4 regions of the Vibrio sp. JCM 18905 genome follow, and region 4 is predicted to be linked to each of the others. Evidence: predicted binding sites of a transcription regulator. Region 4 holds the regulator's gene; each other region holds the start of a gene.
The links. The regulator CRP, encoded in region 4, controls carbon source genes, mostly activating them, when cyclic AMP is high. The targets are predictions, from matches to a motif close to TGTGANNNNNNTCACA.
Positions count from the first base shown of each region.

Region 1: ACZ5ZC_RS19910 (CTP synthase) is a predicted target of CRP. The motif match lies at 2,521-2,536, and genes of this name have one in related genera.
Region 2: cdd (cytidine deaminase) is a predicted target of CRP. The motif match lies at 2,064-2,079, and genes of this name have one in related genera.
Region 3: udp (uridine phosphorylase) is a predicted target of CRP. The motif match lies at 1,479-1,494, and genes of this name have one in related genera.

Region 1 is NZ_AP043880.1:683,649-688,073, reverse strand. It holds gene eno (phosphopyruvate hydratase) at 1-717, opposite strand, end outside; gene ACZ5ZC_RS19910 (CTP synthase) at 796-2,436, opposite strand; gene mazG (nucleoside triphosphate pyrophosphohydrolase) at 2,647-3,444, opposite strand; gene relA (GTP diphosphokinase) at 3,654-4,425, opposite strand, start outside.
Region 2 is NZ_AP043879.1:1,331,275-1,335,699, reverse strand. It holds gene sbcB (exodeoxyribonuclease I) at 1-631, shown strand, start outside; gene ACZ5ZC_RS14350 (CidA/LrgA family protein) at 687-1,061, shown strand; gene ACZ5ZC_RS14345 (LrgB family protein) at 1,063-1,740, shown strand; gene cdd (cytidine deaminase) at 2,184-3,071, shown strand; gene purT (formate-dependent phosphoribosylglycinamide formyltransferase) at 3,217-4,392, shown strand.
Region 3 is NZ_AP043879.1:984,378-988,802, forward strand. It holds gene ACZ5ZC_RS12825 (zinc/cadmium/mercury/lead-transporting ATPase) at 1-1,283, shown strand, start outside; gene udp (uridine phosphorylase) at 1,590-2,348, shown strand; gene ACZ5ZC_RS12835 (DUF1887 family protein) at 2,505-3,665, opposite strand; gene ACZ5ZC_RS12840 (methyl-accepting chemotaxis protein) at 3,829-4,425, opposite strand, start outside.
Region 4 is NZ_AP043880.1:428,524-432,948, reverse strand. It holds gene ACZ5ZC_RS18670 (hydrolase) at 1-281, shown strand, start outside; gene ACZ5ZC_RS18665 (YheU family protein) at 315-527, shown strand; gene ACZ5ZC_RS18660 (phosphoribulokinase) at 652-1,521, shown strand; gene crp (cAMP-activated global transcriptional regulator CRP) at 1,762-2,394, shown strand; gene ACZ5ZC_RS18650 (DUF1338 domain-containing protein) at 2,540-3,331, opposite strand; gene astD (succinylglutamate-semialdehyde dehydrogenase) at 3,581-4,425, opposite strand, start outside.

The DNA.
Region 1 (4,425 bases), 260 kb from region 4:
TTTACCTAGTTCGTAACCAGCAGCTGCAACAGCTTCTGCGATAACTTCTAGAGCTTCAGCGTTAGATTTAAGGTTAGGAGCGAAACCACCTTCGTCACCAACTGCAGTGCTGTAGCCTTTAGACTTAAGAACTTTAGCTAGGTTGTGGAATACTTCTGCACCGATACGTAGACCTTCTTTAAGAGTCTTAGCACCAACTGGTTGGATCATGAACTCTTGGATGTCAACGTTGTTGTCTGCGTGCTCACCACCGTTGATGATGTTCATCATTGGTAGAGGCATAGAGAACTGACCAGCTGTACCGTTTAGTTCAGCGATGTGCTCGTATAGAGGCATGCCTTTCGCTGCAGCAGCAGCTTTAGCGTTTGCTAGAGAAACAGCTAGGATAGCGTTAGCACCGAATTTAGATTTGTTTTCAGTGCCGTCTAGTTCGATCATTACTGCGTCGATTGCAGCTTGGTCTTTAGCGTCTTTACCAACTAGAGCTTCAGCGATTGGGCCGTTTACAGCTTCAACTGCTTTAAGAACACCTTTACCTAGGAAACGTGCTTTGTCACCGTCACGTAGCTCAAGAGCTTCGCGAGAACCAGTAGATGCGCCAGATGGAGCTGCCGCCATACCTACGAAACCGCCTTCTAGGTGTACTTCAGCTTCTACAGTTGGGTTACCACGTGAGTCGATGATTTCACGACCTAGAACTTTAACGATCTTAGACATTAATGTTTCCTCTCGTTTCAAATATAAATGTCAATTTTAAAGGGCAGCAGCACAACCTTCGCCGCCGCCCGTATCCTTTTACTTCTCGAATTCGCCGCGTGCGTTTTGGCCCGCAGCCTTAACGAAACCTGCAAACAATGGGTGGCCATCGCGAGGAGTCGATGTGAATTCTGGGTGGAACTGAGCCGCTACAAACCATGGGTGAGCTGGGTTCTCAATCATTTCCACTAACTTCTTGTCCGCTGATAGGCCAGAAACTTTCAGACCTGCTTTTTCGATTTGCGGACGAAGCACATTATTCACTTCGTAACGGTGACGGTGACGTTCATGGATCGTCGCGCTACCGTAAAGTTCACGAGCTTTCGTACCTTTCTCTAGGTGACATAGCTGTGAACCAAGACGCATCGTACCACCTAGGTCAGACTTTTCAGTACGCTCTTCTACGTTACCTGACTCGTCTACCCACTCTGTGATCAAACCTACCACAGGGTACTTAGTCTCTTTGTTAAATTCTGTTGAATGTGCACCTTCCATACCCGCAACGTTACGCGCGTATTCAATTAGTGCAACTTGCATACCCAAACAAATACCTAGGTAAGGCACATTGTTTTCACGTGCATATTGAGCCGCACGGATCTTGCCTTCAATACCACGATCGCCGAAGCCACCTGGAACTAGGATCGCGTCTAAGCCTTCTAGCAGCTCAACGCCTTTTGTTTCGATATCTTGTGAGTCTACATACTTAATTGTGACACTTAGACGGTTTTTCAAGCCAGCGTGTTTAAGCGCTTCGTTCACAGACTTGTATGCATCTGGCAATTCAGTGTATTTACCAACCATACCGATGGTTACTTCACCAGTAGGATTTGCTTCTTCGTAAATAACCTGTTCCCACTCAGAAAGATCAGCTTCAGGAGCTGTGATGCCAAAGCGAGCACACACAAGATCATCTAGACCTTGAGACTTGATCAATTGAGGAATCTTGTAGATAGAATCTACGTCCTTCATTGAAATTACTGCTTTTTCTGGAACATTACAGAATAGTGCGATTTTCTTACGTTCATTCGCTGGAATAACGCGGTCGCTACGGCAAACTAGGATATCTGGCTGAATACCGATAGATAGAAGTTCTTTTACAGAGTGTTGAGTTGGCTTAGTTTTCACTTCGCCCGCTGCCGCTAGGTAAGGAACAAGTGTTAGGTGCATGAACATTGCGCGCTCACGGCCTAGTTCAACGGCTAGCTGACGAATCGCTTCCATAAATGGTAGTGATTCGATATCACCAACGGTACCGCCAACTTCAACGATAGCCACATCATGGCCTTCAGAGCCAGCAATTACACGGTCTTTGATCGCGTTAGTGATGTGAGGGATAACTTGAATAGTTGCGCCTAGGTAGTCACCACGACGTTCTTTACGAAGTACGTCGGCATAAACACGACCTGCAGTGAAGTTGTTACGCTTGGTCATCTTGGTACGGATGAAACGCTCGTAGTGACCAAGGTCAAGGTCAGTCTCTGCGCCATCTTCTGTAACGAACACTTCACCGTGCTGAGTAGGGCTCATTGTGCCCGGGTCAACGTTGATGTAAGGGTCAAGCTTCATCATAGTCACTTTAAGACCACGAGCTTCTAGAATAGCCGCAAGAGATGCTGCTGCAATACCTTTACCTAGAGAGGATACAACCCCGCCAGTAACAAAAATGTAATTTGTCGTCATGTTTAACCTGAAATTGGTTGAATGAGGGAAATGGAGTGCTTCTGGACGGGAGATAAATATACCAGAAGCTCCTTACCGCCACAACGTGAAATCTATCACACCGTAATTTTTTATTTTTTGCTTCAAATCAAAGTGAGCAAAGACAAACCAAAGTCCGTTTTCGTGTTAAGAGGCAAACTGGCCTCATATTGTATATTCCGCCTATTTCCCCTATCTAGACTCTTCTCGCTTTACTTCATCCCAGAAATCATCGAGCTCTGATAAAAAACAATCTGTAAGCGCTTTGCCTGACAGCTGGACCTTTCCTTCAACTTGCTTGAAACGTCTCGCAAACTTTAAGTTTGCTTTACCTAGTGCGACTTCTGGATTTTTATCAAGATGGCGTGCCAAATTGACGGTCGCAAATAGCAAATCGCCGAGCTCCAACTCCACTTTTTCTTCATCTGGCTGGACTTGTAGTGCTTCTTCCATGACTTCATCAATTTCTTCTCGCACCTTATCGACGACCGGGCCAAGAGAGTCCCAGTCAAATCCATATTTCGCACATTTTTTCTGTATCTTTGTAGCACGAGAAAGTGCTGGCAAAGAGTTTGGTATTGAGTCTAGGATACTTTCTTCCGCTTTGCCCACCTGCGCTTTTTCTTTTGCTTTTTCGGCTTCCCAGTTGGCGTTGATTTCCTCGTCCGATTCAAACTCAACATCTGAAAAAACATGAGGATGACGGCGAGTCAGTTTTTCATTCACGGTTTCGACGACATCCGAAAAGTCGAACAGCTCTTGCTCTTTCGCTAGCTGACTGTAAAAAATCACCTGAAACAACAAATCCCCTAGCTCTTCTTTTAGATTGGTCCAGTCTCGATTTTGAATCGCGTCCACCACTTCGTAAGTTTCTTCGATGGTGTGCGGAACGATGGTGTCAAAGGTTTGTTTTAAGTCCCAAGGGCAACCGTTTTCTGGGTCACGCAACTTCGCCATGATTTGTTCTAATTGTTCAATTGGATGACTCATTTTTTGTTCCTTTAAACCTTTCTACTAAAGAAAAAGGTGAGCAGCCAAAACCGCTCACCTTCTACATTATATTTTCTCAGCAGCTTTCACTAAGTAATTGTTACTTTGACAAGGCAACAAGTTTTCGCGACTCCTGAGCATAGCTCGCCTATGTGATGGAGCAAGAAAACGCAGTTAACGCAATAAAAGTGACAAGTACGACGTGAAAGTTAGCCGAGGCGTTTCACCGTCATCACATCCTTAATCTGCTCAACACGCTTCGAAACACGAGAAAGCACCTCAATATTGGTGACTTCTAGGTCAAAGTCCATGATGGCAAGTTGACGTCTGTAATCGACTCGGTTCTTCATACTGGTCACTTTGATCTTTTCGTTGGCGAACAGTGTCGTAATGTCTTTGAGTAGACCACCTCGCTCCATCGCTTCAACACGGACGGTGAGGATGTATGACCCGACGAAGCCGCTGCCCCAGACAGTATCAATGATACGCTCTGGCGCATGATGGCGCAGTTCTTCTAACTGCTCACAGTCACTGCGGTGTACTGAAATCCCGCGACCTTGCGTGATGTAACCACAGATATCATCACCTGGAATCGGCTGACAGCAACGCGCTAGGTGCGTCATTAGATTATCGACACCTTCTACAACGACGGCGTCTTTTTTCGGTCGGCTTTGCGCTGGTGATTTGTGCTCTGCTTCTTGCAGTTTTTCCAGTGCTTGCTGGTCTTCTTCTTCTGCCGTTGGCTTGTTAACGAGCGCATTAATATGGTTAATGATTTGGTTGATACGCAAATCACCGCTACCAACACCAACGTAAAGCTCATCTGGTGTTTTGACGTTAAACCGTTTCAGAGCGTAATGCTCAGCATCTTTTAACGTTGCGCCAATTTTTGCTAACTCATGTTCAAGAATTTCACGACCCGCTTCGAGGTTCTTCTCACGGCTTTGCTTTCGGAACCAGGCGTTAATTTTGGCACGCGCG
Region 2 (4,425 bases), on a different replicon from region 4:
AGACCCTCAACCTATTCTTGAGCTATCCGCAGAAGAGCTACACGAAAGACTCTACACTAAGCGAGAAGATCTTGGTGAATTGCTACCAGTGCCAGTTAAACTAGTTCATTTGAACAAATGCCCTATTCTCGCCCCTGCAAAAACGTTAACGGCTGAAAATGCAGAGTCTATTGGCATTGATCGCCAGCAATGTCTCGCTAATCTCGCTTTGTTGCGCCAACATCCTGAAATTAGAGAAAAGCTGATTAGCCTCTTTTCAGTCGAGCGTAAATTCGATAAAAGTGATGACGTCGATACACAACTTTACGACGGATTCTTCTCTCCGGCCGATCGCGCAGCCATGGATATCATTCGAGAAACCGACCCGAACAATCTTGCCGCATTGGACATTGAATTTGATGACAAGCGCATTAAACCTCTATTGTTCCGCTATCGTGCGCGTAACTTCCCAGGCACATTAGACGAACAAGAACAGAGACGCTGGGCATTACACTGTCGAGAAGTGTTTGAAAGCCAAATTGAAGAGTACATGCTGAATTTAGAAAACTTAGTTCACGAACATGAAAGTGACGAAAAGAAGATTGCGATATTAAAATCCGTGTACCGTTATGTAGAGAGCTTAGCTTCTTAACTCCTCCTAATACAAGCGCACCTTATGGTGTGCTTGTTGTTTATATACTGTCAAAATGATTAAAGAACGATTCTTACAACTGATCCAACTGCTCATTTCAATCTTCCTCATCATGGGGGCACTTGGCATCGGAATTACCATTCAAAAGTTCACTGGCGTTTCCGTCCCAGGAAGTGTCATCGGTATGCTCGTACTGTTTTTCTCCATGACTCTTGGGCTTGTAAAGGTCGATTGGGTCAAACCGGGCGCCACGCTATTTATCCGCTACATGATTTTGTTGTTCGTTCCTATTAGCGTGGGATTAATGCAACATTTCGATATGCTACTCGCTAATGCCCTCCCTATCATTGCTAGCGCAGTTGGAGGCTCACTCATTGTACTGGTCAGCCTCGCTTGGCTGCTGGACTACTTGCTAAAGGAGAAGCACTGATATGTGGTTAGTTGTTACCATTGCGGTTTTTCTTGTCGCGCGCCAAATCGCAATCAAAGTGAATAATCCTCTAGCAAATCCTTTGCTAATCAGTATTGCAGTGCTCATTCCTTTGCTTACTTACTTAAATGTACCGTTTGAAACGTATTATGCGGATAACGAAGGGATCAGTTTTTTACTTCAACCAGCCGTAGTTGCTCTGGCTTACCCGTTATATGAACAACTACCACAGATTAAAGCAAACTGGCGAATCATCACTTTTGCTTGCACAGTAGGCAGTGTGATGTCGATGATGACAACCACCTTGATCGCAGTCGCTTTCAAAGCGGATATCAGTTTAATCGCAAGTCTAGTGGGTAAATCCGTCACTACGCCAATAGCAATGGAAATTTCGAGTCACCTCGGTGGTGAAGCTGCCGTTGCGGCGATCTTGGTTCTGATTGTTGGTTTATTGGGCGCGATTTTGGCATACCCAATTTACAACTTAATTGGAATTAAACACCCGATTGCACGTGGCCTAACAATGGGTACCGTGTCTCATGCCTTAGGCACCGCGACATGTGCAGAGAAACAGCCCATTGATGCCGCGTTCTCATCACTCGCATTGGTTTTATGCGGCATCATCACTTCTATTTTGGCTCCAAGCTTTTTTGCTTTGGCTGTCTGGCTATATCAATAGTTAAGCGCTCTCGGTCTGCCCTCCTTCCGGCAGGCCGTGGCCTTCCCGTTTCTTCCTTATCCCTTCCAGAATTCTGTATTACCTCATCTAACAACCCGTTCTAGTAAGATCGTTAAGGCACTCTGACGAGATACACACTAATAACTTTAACATTCAGTGCAATATTACTGACTCAACGTTGCTTAGATATCTAGGAATAACGTTGTGTGGACATGTAGGCATCGTAATTAACATATCCCAGCGTCTTGGTCATATGAATATATACTGATATGGTTAATTGTGAGACGGAGATAACGCTTCACGTCAGTGCAATCGAATACATGTGTGAGCTCACTCTAATTATGTAACAGAATTATCAATTGCATTATTTATCGTGATCTAACGCACGGAACATTTCTATCCTTCACATAGAATAACTGTCCATGCAATAACAAGGATTCAACATGAAAAGTCGCATTGAACAGGCGCTAGCAGGCGCTCCAGAAGCACTTTCCAAACAACTTGCTCCTATCATCCAAGCTGATGATTTTGATGCTACGCTTTCAGTTCAACAGTTTGAGCAGTTGCTTTCAGCTACCGGTCTATCAGATAAAGAGCTTCGTGTTGCTCTACTTCCTTTTGCCGCAGCATATTCCTATGCTCCTCTTTCTGAATTTTATGTCGGTGCTATCGTTCGTGGTCTCTCAGGTCGCCTTTACTTCGGTGCCAACATGGAATTCTTTGGTGTTCAGTTAGGTCAAACAGTTCACGCTGAGCAGTCTGCAATTAGCCACGCTTGGATGAAAGGTGAACGTGGTATTAAAGATATCACTATTAACTTCAGCCCATGTGGTCACTGCCGTCAGTTCATGAACGAGTTATCTACCGCAAACGAGCTTAAAATTCAGCTCCCAGAACGCGAAGAAAAGTCGCTGCATGAATACCTACCTGAAGCCTTTGGACCAAACGATCTCGGTATCGAATCCGGCTTAATGGCAGAAGTAAAGCATCAGTTCTCATGCGATGATGAAGACACTCTAATTCAAAGCGCTGTTGAAGCGATGAACATGAGCCACTCACCATATACCAACAACTTGAGTGGCTTAGCATTAGAAATGGCTAGCGGCCGTGTATTCCAAGGTGCTTATGCGGAAAATGCGGCGTTTAACCCTAGCTTGCCGCCATTACAAGTTGCGCTGATCCAAGTACTACTTGCGGGTGAAACTTTTGACAATATCAAAGCCGCTGCTCTGGTAGAAAACTCAGAAGGCAAGATCAGTCATTTGGCTGATACGCAATCAACGTTAGAAGCGTTGAATCCAGATATTCCACTTAGTTTTGTCAACGTATAAGCGACAATTTCAGTATAAAAAGCTCTACTGCATGTAGAGCTTTTTTATTGCCTAAAAACCAAAAGCAAACGTTTGCTTTGTCATAAAACTTCAGTATGATCTCCTGCAATTTCTGTCTCACCACTCTATTTTGTAAGGGAACACTATGTTTGGCACTGCAACCAGCGCAAATGCTACCCGTGTATTACTTTTAGGCTCTGGCGAACTCGGTAAAGAAGTCGCAATTGAATGTCAGAGACTTGGTTTAGAAGTGATTGCTTGTGATCACTATGCTAATGCTCCAGCGATGCAAGTTGCTCACCGTAGTTACGTCATCGATATGTTAGATGGAAGCGCCTTAGAAGAAGTTATTACGAAGGAACAACCTACTTACGTCGTACCTGAAATCGAAGCTATCGCAACCGACAAACTGGTAGAGCTTGAAGAAAAAGGGCTGAATGTTGTTCCAACCGCTAAGGCAACCAAGCTAACAATGAATCGTGAAGGTATCCGACGTTTGGCTGCAGAAGAACTAGAACTGACGACATCACCTTATCGTTTTGCAGATACTTTTGAAGACTTCAAAGCCGCGGTTGAGCATGTAGGCATACCGTGCGTAGTAAAGCCAGTTATGAGCTCTTCAGGTAAAGGGCAAAGTGTCATCAAGACCGAAGACGACGTTGCAAAGGCATGGGATTACGCACAGGAAGGCGGACGTACGGGTGCAGGTCGCGTGATCGTGGAGGGTTTTATCGACTTCGATTACGAAATCACTTTATTGACTGTAAGAGCCGTTGACGGTGTTCACTTCTGTGCTCCAATTGGCCATCGTCAGGAAGATGGCGACTACCGCGAATCATGGCAACCGCAAGCCATGTCAGAAAACGCAGTAAAAGCAGCAGAATACACGGCAGAGAAAGTAGTCAACGCACTCGGTGGCTACGGCATCTTTGGTGTAGAGTTATTTGTTAAAGGCGATAAGGTCATTTTCAATGAGGTCTCTCCTCGCCCACACGATACAGGCATGGTCACAATGATTTCGCAGGAAATGTCTGAGTTTGCTCTCCACGTACGTGCATTTACCGGAATGCCGATTAATAATATCGTACAATATGGTCCATCTGCGTCGGCCGTTATTCTTGGGCAAGGGACTTCCACAAACATTCGCTTTGACAACCTAACCAAAGCCTTAGCTCAACCTCAAACGCAAGTTCGTCTATTCGGCAAGCCAGAAATCGATGGTCGCCGTCGTTTAGGTGTTGTCCTTACGCGACGAAAAACCACCGAAGAAGCCGTTCAAGATGCTGTTGAAAGTGCAGCAAAAGTGAATATCACTTATTAAATACGAACCACTTATACAAAAATAGCGCAGCTC
Region 3 (4,425 bases), on a different replicon from region 4:
TTCGTTTACAGGTGACTTCTCGTCAAGGCGAGAATGCGATTGACCGAATTCTCCATTTGATTGAAGAAGCAGAATCTCGTAAGGCACCATTAGAACGTTTTCTGGATAAATTCAGCCGTTGGTATACGCCGCTGATGATGTTGGTGTCCTTGATGGTTATCGTCACGCCACCACTGTTGTTTGCTCAACCGTGGGAAACGTGGATTTATCGAGGACTTGCCCTGTTACTGATCGCCTGTCCGTGTGCGTTGGTTATTTCAACGCCTGCAGCGATTACTTCTGGCTTGGCGGCTGCGGCGAAGCGGGGGGCATTAATCAAAGGTGGCGCGGCGCTTGAGTTGCTTGGTAAGGTTGAGTCCGTCGCATTTGATAAAACCGGTACATTGACGCAAGGTAAGCCGCAGGTGACCGACGTCTTTGCTTTTGATGTAGATGAAGACAAGTTACTTAGCCTGACAGCCTCAATCGAAGTTGGCTCAAGCCATCCTCTAGCGGTTTCTTTAGTTAATAAAGTGCAACAGCAGGGGCTTCCTATTCCTGAAGCGCTAGATAAAACTGCGCAAGTGGGCTCTGGTGTCACTGGTTACGTCGATGGGAAAATAGTCCAAGTAGTCACGCCTTCTAAGGCCGATTTCCCACTTTCTCAAGAAACCGAAGAGCGAGTGGTGACGTTGGAACAACAAGGTAAAACGGTTGTCATTGTGCGTTATGATTACGAGGTCATTGGCGTGATTGCATGGCAAGATACATTGCGCCCAGATGCCCAAGAAGCTATCGCTACGTTGAAGGAGCTTGGGATAACGTCGGTGATGCTAACCGGTGACAACCCGAGAAGTGCTGAAGCAATGGCGACCAGAATAGGCTTGGATTATAAAGCAAGCTTATTACCAGCAGATAAAGTGCATTACGTCGAGAAACTATCACAGCAACACACCGTTGCAATGGTGGGAGATGGTATTAATGATGCGCCAGCGATGAAAGCTTCGAGTATCGGTATTGCGATGGGAGGCGGTACGGATGTTGCGCTGGAAACGGCCGACGCGGCATTAACGCACAATCGTCTGATTGAGTTACCTGCCATGATAGAACTATCGCGTGCGACGTTAAGTAATATTCGTCAGAATGTTGCGTTAGCGCTTGGTTTGAAAGGCGTTTTCTTGGTGACAAGTTTACTGGGCATTACGGGTCTATGGGTGGCAGTATTAGCTGACAGCGGCGCAACTGCACTGGTTACGTTAAATGCGTTGAGATTGCTCCGTTTTGAGTCCAAGCAGGCCAAGTGACCTACCTAACTAGCTAATAAAAAGCCCGAGGCATTCGTGTCTCGGGCTTTTTTAACCGTATCGACGAAATCTAATAATATGTTTTAGTTTGTTTTTGAAATCACGCATCGCTATGCAACAAAATGAGCCAAACTCCCCAAAAGTGTGATCATTGCTTGTTTTGGGTGAAATTATAGTTTCATTACATTTTCTCATTGTGATTGTGATCACTCTATGTTGGTGAAAGGTTCGCTACAGTGCATTTGTACCCAATAACTGATTAATGAGCTTATTGTTCATAAAATAAGCCACAATAAGGAGCGACTTATGTCTCAAGCTGTATTTCATTTAGGTGTTACTGAAGCTGATCTCAATGGTGCGACTCTAGCCATCATTCCTGGTGATCCAGCGCGCGTTCAAAAAATCGCAGAACAAATGGAAAACCCAGTATTTCTAGCAAGTCACCGTGAATACACGCTATACCGTGCCGAATTAGACGGTAAACCTGTTGTGGTTTGTTCTACAGGTATTGGTGGCCCTTCTACCTCTATCGCAGTTGAGGAACTCGCGCAGCTTGGTGTTCGTACTTTCCTACGTGTTGGTACAACTGGCGCAATTCAACCGCATGTAAACGTAGGTGACATGATCGTAACGACGGGGTCAGTTCGCCTTGACGGTGCGAGCCTGCACTTTGCGCCAATGGAATTCCCAGCAGTTGCTGACTTTGAAGTAGCAACTGCAATGAAAGCGGCAGTAGAAGAGTCTGGCGCTGCGGTTCACATGGGTGTGACGGCTTCAAGTGATACGTTCTACCCAGGTCAAGAGCGCTACGACACGTTCTCTGGTCGCGTTGTTAAGCGTTTCCAAGGTTCTATGCAAGAATGGCAAGACATGGGCGTACTTAACTTTGAGATGGAGTCTGCAACATTGCTAACAATGTGTGCGAGCTCTGGTCTAAAAGCAGGTTGTGTGGCGGGTGTAATCATCAACCGTACACAAAAAGAGATTCCAGATCATTCAACTCTGAAAGAGACGGAAGCTCGTTCAATTAAGGTGGTAGTAGAAGCAGCGCGTAAAATGCTGTAAGCCGCGGTAATTGGCATTTTAAACAAACGGAAAAACCAGAGGCACGCCTCTGGTTTTTTTCTACCTATCTAAACCCACACTTAAAAATTAGGTATGAAAAAAGCAGCCTGTAACGCTGCTTTTGATCATTTTGAATTCTAGCTTTTATCACTGATACTAGATCTCGTCCGAGCCACCTGCGTCTTTAAACCAAGCCGTTAGGTGCGTTCTTAAGTCTTTAAGCTCATCAGGGCCAATCAGAGCTAGCCCCAAATCTTCTGCACGAGTAATGTCATTGTGACGAAGCGGTCGGAAGCTCACCAGCATTGCACGTGCTTGTAAACCACCTAGCAGATCTCTGAGGGATTCTAGCTTGTACAAGGTGTCATCGCCGTCATCTCGCATGCCTTTGGTTTTACACTCAATGATGTGGAGCTTGTTGTTTACCACTGTTGCAACATCCAACTCATTGCGTACTTCACTTTCACCAAGTTTGCGATAAACCTGAACATTCAAAGAGCGATCTTGAATCGTCGGCATCGTATCTTGAATTTGCTTGACTGTGCTGTGTACCAGAGTCTCTAACCATTCACCGTTTGAAAAGCGGCGTGCATCTTCATCTGCAAACGTTAGAACGCCATTCTCATAAGTGGCGATTTGCGCTTCCACTAAGTCCGAAAGCAGCATGTTGAGCTCACGGTAGCCTTGTTGCTTTTCAGAAAGCTCCACATCAAGTTTTTGCTCTTTGCGGCATGTGGTTGCAAGGTAATTAAGAGTCGCTAAGCCCGGACCAAGCTCAAGCGCATTTGAGGCCCAGCGTTCACCAAGTTCATACAGTTTTTTATCAAGAAGAGGAGGTAAATCAACGTGGTGGAACTCGCCGCGTGCGCCGAAGATAGTGAGGTAGTCAGCAATCGTAATGTGGTCTTCGACTTGAGTATCTTCTTTGCCATCTGGGTATAACCAGCAAAGCTTATCGCTACTTGGCTCAACCACAAAAATTGGCCAGCGATAGGTACGGAAAACCTCGTACACAGACAATAAGCGATGACGAAGACCGCAACTGGCGTTCAATTTCACATCTTCGCCGCGTTCATGGAGATCTTTTGCCAGTTTTTGAATCGCTTGTTTGATCAGCGAAGTATTGACGGCGGATGGGATTTCAAAAAATTCGGAAGTAATGTCTCGTTGCTCTAAAACGGCACTCAGTCGGTCAAATATATCTAACTGGCTCTTGTCTCCGATGAAGACGATATGTGTGCTTAGCGTACGATTATCTAATAGAGGAGTGACCAATCTCACTGGGTCTTGGTCGATAATACCAACATGAACAGCCATAGATTTTCCTTTTTATGAGGCCGCTCGAAAAGAGATGTGCAAGGGGATGAGCTGGCCATATTAATCATATGTAGACATGGCTGATAAAAAACAAGGGCGACTTAACAAAAAGTCGCCCTTATACAGTTGATTGCACTGATTAATGCTCAAATTTATAAATTATTTATAACTTAAAGCGGTGAACCAATTCATTCTGTTGATGAGCCAAGTGAGTCAGGGATTCACTGGTCTGTGCGATGCTCGACATAGCTTGGAAGCTTTCATCGGCGATACTATTGATATCTTCAATACTGCGTGCAATGTCTGCTGAGGTTTCACTTTGCTCTGCTGCCGCTTGCGAAATATGCGTACTCATTTGGCTGATTTCGATGATTAGCGCTTGAATCTCTTCCATTGAGCTGTTCGCTTTTGATGCTTGCTCAACAGACATCTCCATATCGCTCATACAGCTTTGTATTACTTGATTTGCTGACTGAGAGCTGGATTGCAGATTACTGATCATCGATTCAATTTCAGTGGTGGACTGAGTGGTTCTGGATGCAAGCACACGCACCTCATCGGCCACTACCGCAAAGCCGCGACCTTGCTCGCCAGCGCGAGCCGCTTCAATTGCTGCATTCAATGCCAATAGGTTAGTTTGTTCAGCAATGTTGCGAATCACATCGAGGATAGAACCAATTTGACCACTCATTTTTTGCAGTTCAGAGACAGCGGAAACGGATTCGTTCAAACGCGTTTCCAGTTGATTTATGGTCGAGAT
Region 4 (4,425 bases):
ATTACGATCAATGTTCTGGCTTAAGTAAATTACAACAGATCACGCTACCGACACTGATCATTCACGCCAAAGACGATCCATTCATGACCGACGATGTGATCCCGAAATTTGTTCTGCCAGATAATATTGATTACCGTCTCTTTGAGCACGGTGGGCATGTTGGTTTCCTTACAGGTTCAGCGCTCAAGCCGAAATTTTGGTTGGAAGAAGCGCTGCCAGCGTATTACGAAAGTATTGCCGCAGATTACCTTTCTGCTGTATCCAAGCAGCGAAAGCAGTAAACTAGCCGCTCATCATAAAAGTTCGAGGTATTTATGATCATTCCATGGCAAGACATTGCGCCAGAAACATTGGAAAACTTAATTCGTGAATTCGTCTTACGTGAAGGCACGGATTACGGAACCGTCGAGATTTCTTTGCAAGACAAAGTGGATCAAGTAAAAACTCAATTAGAAAAAGGCGAAGCGGTTATCGTATTCTCTGAACTGCACGAAACCGTCGATATTCAGGTAAAAACAAAATTTTAGACCCTTCACATTTTACCGTACCCCACTCAATGACAAGGCATTGTTACGTGCTATAGTGGGTTATCGACCGTGCAGTAGCAGCCTACTGCACATTACAGGTAAGTAATTTTCGACAAGGTTTGTCATGTCAGCTAAACACCCAATTATTGCGGTTACTGGTTCATCCGGTGCCGGCACGACCACTACATCTGAAGCCTTCCGTAAGATGTTCAATATGATGAACGTTAAACCCGCATGGGTTGAAGGCGACAGCTTCCATCGCTTTACTCGCCCTGAAATGGATATAGAAATCCGTAAAGCGCGCGAGCAAGGTCGACACATTAGCTACTTTGGCCCTCAAGCTAATGACTTTCCAGGATTGGAAGAGTTTTTCCGTAAATATGGTCACGATGGCGCAGGCAGCGTACGTCGCTACCTACACACCTTTGACGAGGCCGTACCTTATAATCAAATGCCTGGTACCTTCACACCATGGCAGGACTTACCGGAGAACAGTGACGTTCTCTTCTATGAAGGCTTGCACGGCGGTGTTGTGGATGGCGATGTTAATGTTGCGCAGCATGTGGATTTCTTGATTGGTATGGTACCAATCGTAAACTTAGAGTGGATCCAAAAGTTTGTGCGTGATACTCGTGACCGCGGTCATTCACGAGAAGCAGTAATGGATTCTATCGTGCGCTCGATGGACGATTATCTTAACTACATCACTCCGCAATTTTCTCGCACTCATATTAACTTTCAGCGCGTCCCAACGGTCGATACCTCTAACCCACTTAACGCGAAAGGTATCCCAAGTCTAGATGAGAGCTTTGTCGTGATTCGCTTGCGTGGGATAAAGAAAGTCGACTTCCCATATCTCCTGGCTATGATTGATGGCTCATTCATGTCACGCCACAACACGATTGTCGTGCCAGGCGGTAAGATGAGCTTTGCAATGGAGCTCATAGTTCGGCCTATCCTACAACAGCTCATCGAAACAGGGAAAATTGGCTAAAAACCTGCCTGCGAAGATGTTTACTTTTCATACCGTGATCATGTGCACAGTTTTGCTTACAAAATCTCAATCATGGCACGATTAAAATCAAGAAATCGTTTTCGAAAAAGGATACTATTTCTTACCGAAACACAAGAGAGCTTGCAGCATATAAAAAGTGCTCTTATTCTAGTATGCCTAATTCAGGCTTAGCTAAAATATGGATAGCGCAAGCGTACCCTGCAGAGGAAGTGAGATATTATGGTTCTAGGTAAACCTCAAACCGACCCAACATTAGAGTGGTTTCTTTCACATTGTCATATTCATAAGTACCCTTCAAAGAGCACGCTAATTCACGCGGGCGAAAAGGCAGAAACTTTGTACTACATCGTTAAAGGTTCTGTTGCGGTTCTTATCAAAGACGAAGAAGGTAAGGAGATGATCCTTTCTTACCTAAACCAAGGAGACTTTATTGGTGAACTTGGTCTATTCGAGGAAGACCAAGAGCGCACAGCTTGGGTTCGTGCTAAATCTCCTTGTGAAGTTGCTGAAATTTCTTTCAAGAAATTCCGTCAGCTTATCCAAGTAAACCCAGACATCCTAATGCGCCTTTCTGCGCAGATGGCTCGTCGTCTTCAAGTAACTAGCCAAAAAGTGGGTGACCTGGCGTTCCTAGACGTAACTGGTCGTATCGCTCAGACGCTTCTGAACCTTGCAAAACAACCAGACGCAATGACTCACCCAGACGGCATGCAAATCAAGATCACTCGTCAAGAAATCGGTCAAATCGTTGGCTGTTCTCGTGAGACAGTAGGTCGTATCTTGAAAATGTTAGAAGAGCAGAACTTAATCTCTGCGCACGGTAAAACTATCGTGGTTTACGGTACTCGTTAATCTCAAACCAGAGTGACGCGAACAAAATTATAAAAGCCACCAATGGCGACATTGGTGGCTTTTTATTTGTCTTGTAACCACATTAAGCTCAGAGCAACAAAAGACTAATGAGCAAGTTGGTTAGCCGAAAGGTTCACCCTAAAAGTTAGCCATTCGTACTTTCAAAGATTTTGTCCGCTGAAGCCGCCACAAAACCTGGGTACAGCTCACCATTTTCCATCGGGTAGCGCTTAGCAAACTCGTAAAAGCCACCAGGGATAATTTCAGTGCCTTCGCTAAAGCGAACCGCCACTTTATCCGCCATGGTCGATGATTGTTCTAGTAGCACCTCAGGAGTGCCCTTCACTTCCCCGCCGTTTTCATTGATGGTAAATCCGGCCGTACGTAAGTGATCGTTTACTTGCTTCACTTCTTCGTATTCATTGAGCTGGTTAACGCTCACCGTGAAGTGGTTTGCGCCGTAACCATGCGCAGCCAACCAAGATGCATATTCACTTTCTTTAGCCAACGTTTGGTAGTCAGCAAAGCTTAAATCCCACAAGCGTCCACCATGTAAGAATGCGCTATCGTTCAGCTTGCCTGCATCGACTTGTGCCACCAGCTTTTTCACAATCTCTTGCAGCTCAGGTGAACACTCCTCAACTTTTAGCTCACTAATAAAGACTTTAGGTTGCTTCGGATCAGGGTGCTCATAGTGTTTAGCAACCAGCTTTTTACTTTCGAAAACGTAGTCACCACATGCCTGGTAGCCAATGGCTACAAATGGTTTAGCTAAGGTTTCGATACCAAGAGGCGCAATATTGAAGGTACGTAAAGCTATATGATCATTAATCAGAGGCTCATCTTCTTGAAGCAGCTGATGTACTTTCGCAGCAGAAGGGCAAAGACGTTGAATGTAATCTTGCCATAGCGATTCAAATAACACATCGGGCGTCATAACGACTCCTTGTTACGAGATGTAGAGTTAAAAGGTAAGCGGAAGTTGACTGCTCGCTCACAACGAAAAGTTGTCCAGAATAATGAACGAGCAGCCATCAACCTGTGACGGTAAATGCCAGTCAGTCAACACGCTTTTCCGAGTCTTTGCTCACTTTCCGTGTTCTGCCAACGATCACTACAACCCATACCTAAATGATTCGCCGGCAAGGTGAGCCGCAATACATGGTTGCGACTCTGTTATTAAAACTTATAGCGCCACACCTGGGCTTAATGTTGCAGGCAAGATAGTCTCTTGACCTTCCATTGATGCCATCGGGTACGCACAGTAGTCTGCTGCGTAATAAGCGCTTGGACGTAGGTTACCTGACGCACCAGGACCACCAAATGGCGCATCACCACTTGCACCAGTGAGCTGGCGGTTACGGTTCACGATCCCTGCACGAATATGGTCAACGAAGTATTCCCATTCTTGGTCGTCAGTTGAAACTAAACCAGCAGAGAGACCAAAGCGCGTGTCGTTCGCCAGTTCTACGGCTTTTTCTAGCCCTTCGTAACGCACCACTTGCAGAAGTGGACCGAAGTACTCTTCATCTGGTAGCTCAGCAATGTTCGTTACATCAATAATGCCCGGAGAAACAAACGCCGCCTCTCCTGCTTTAGCTTCAATCAAGCTTTCACCACCAAGTGATTGAAGGTTCGCTTGTGCATCGAGAATGAACTTGGCTGCGGCAACGGAGATTTGCGGCCCCATAAATGGCGCAGGCTCTGCAAATGGTTGGTCTACGCGAATATTCTTCGTCGCTTCGACGAGCTTGGTGATAAGCGCATCGCCTTTCTCACCCAATGGCACATACAAACGACGAGCACACGTACAACGCTGCCCGGCACTGATAAACGCTGACTGGATGATGGTGTACACCGTGGCATCCAAATCACCGTATTTATCAGAGATCACCATCGGGTTATTACCACCCATTTCTAGTGCTAACATTTTGCCTGGTTGACCCGCAAATTGACGGTGCAATACATGCCCCGTGTTCGCGCTGCCCGTGAACAGTACGCCATCAATGCCTTTCGCATCAGCAAGCGCAA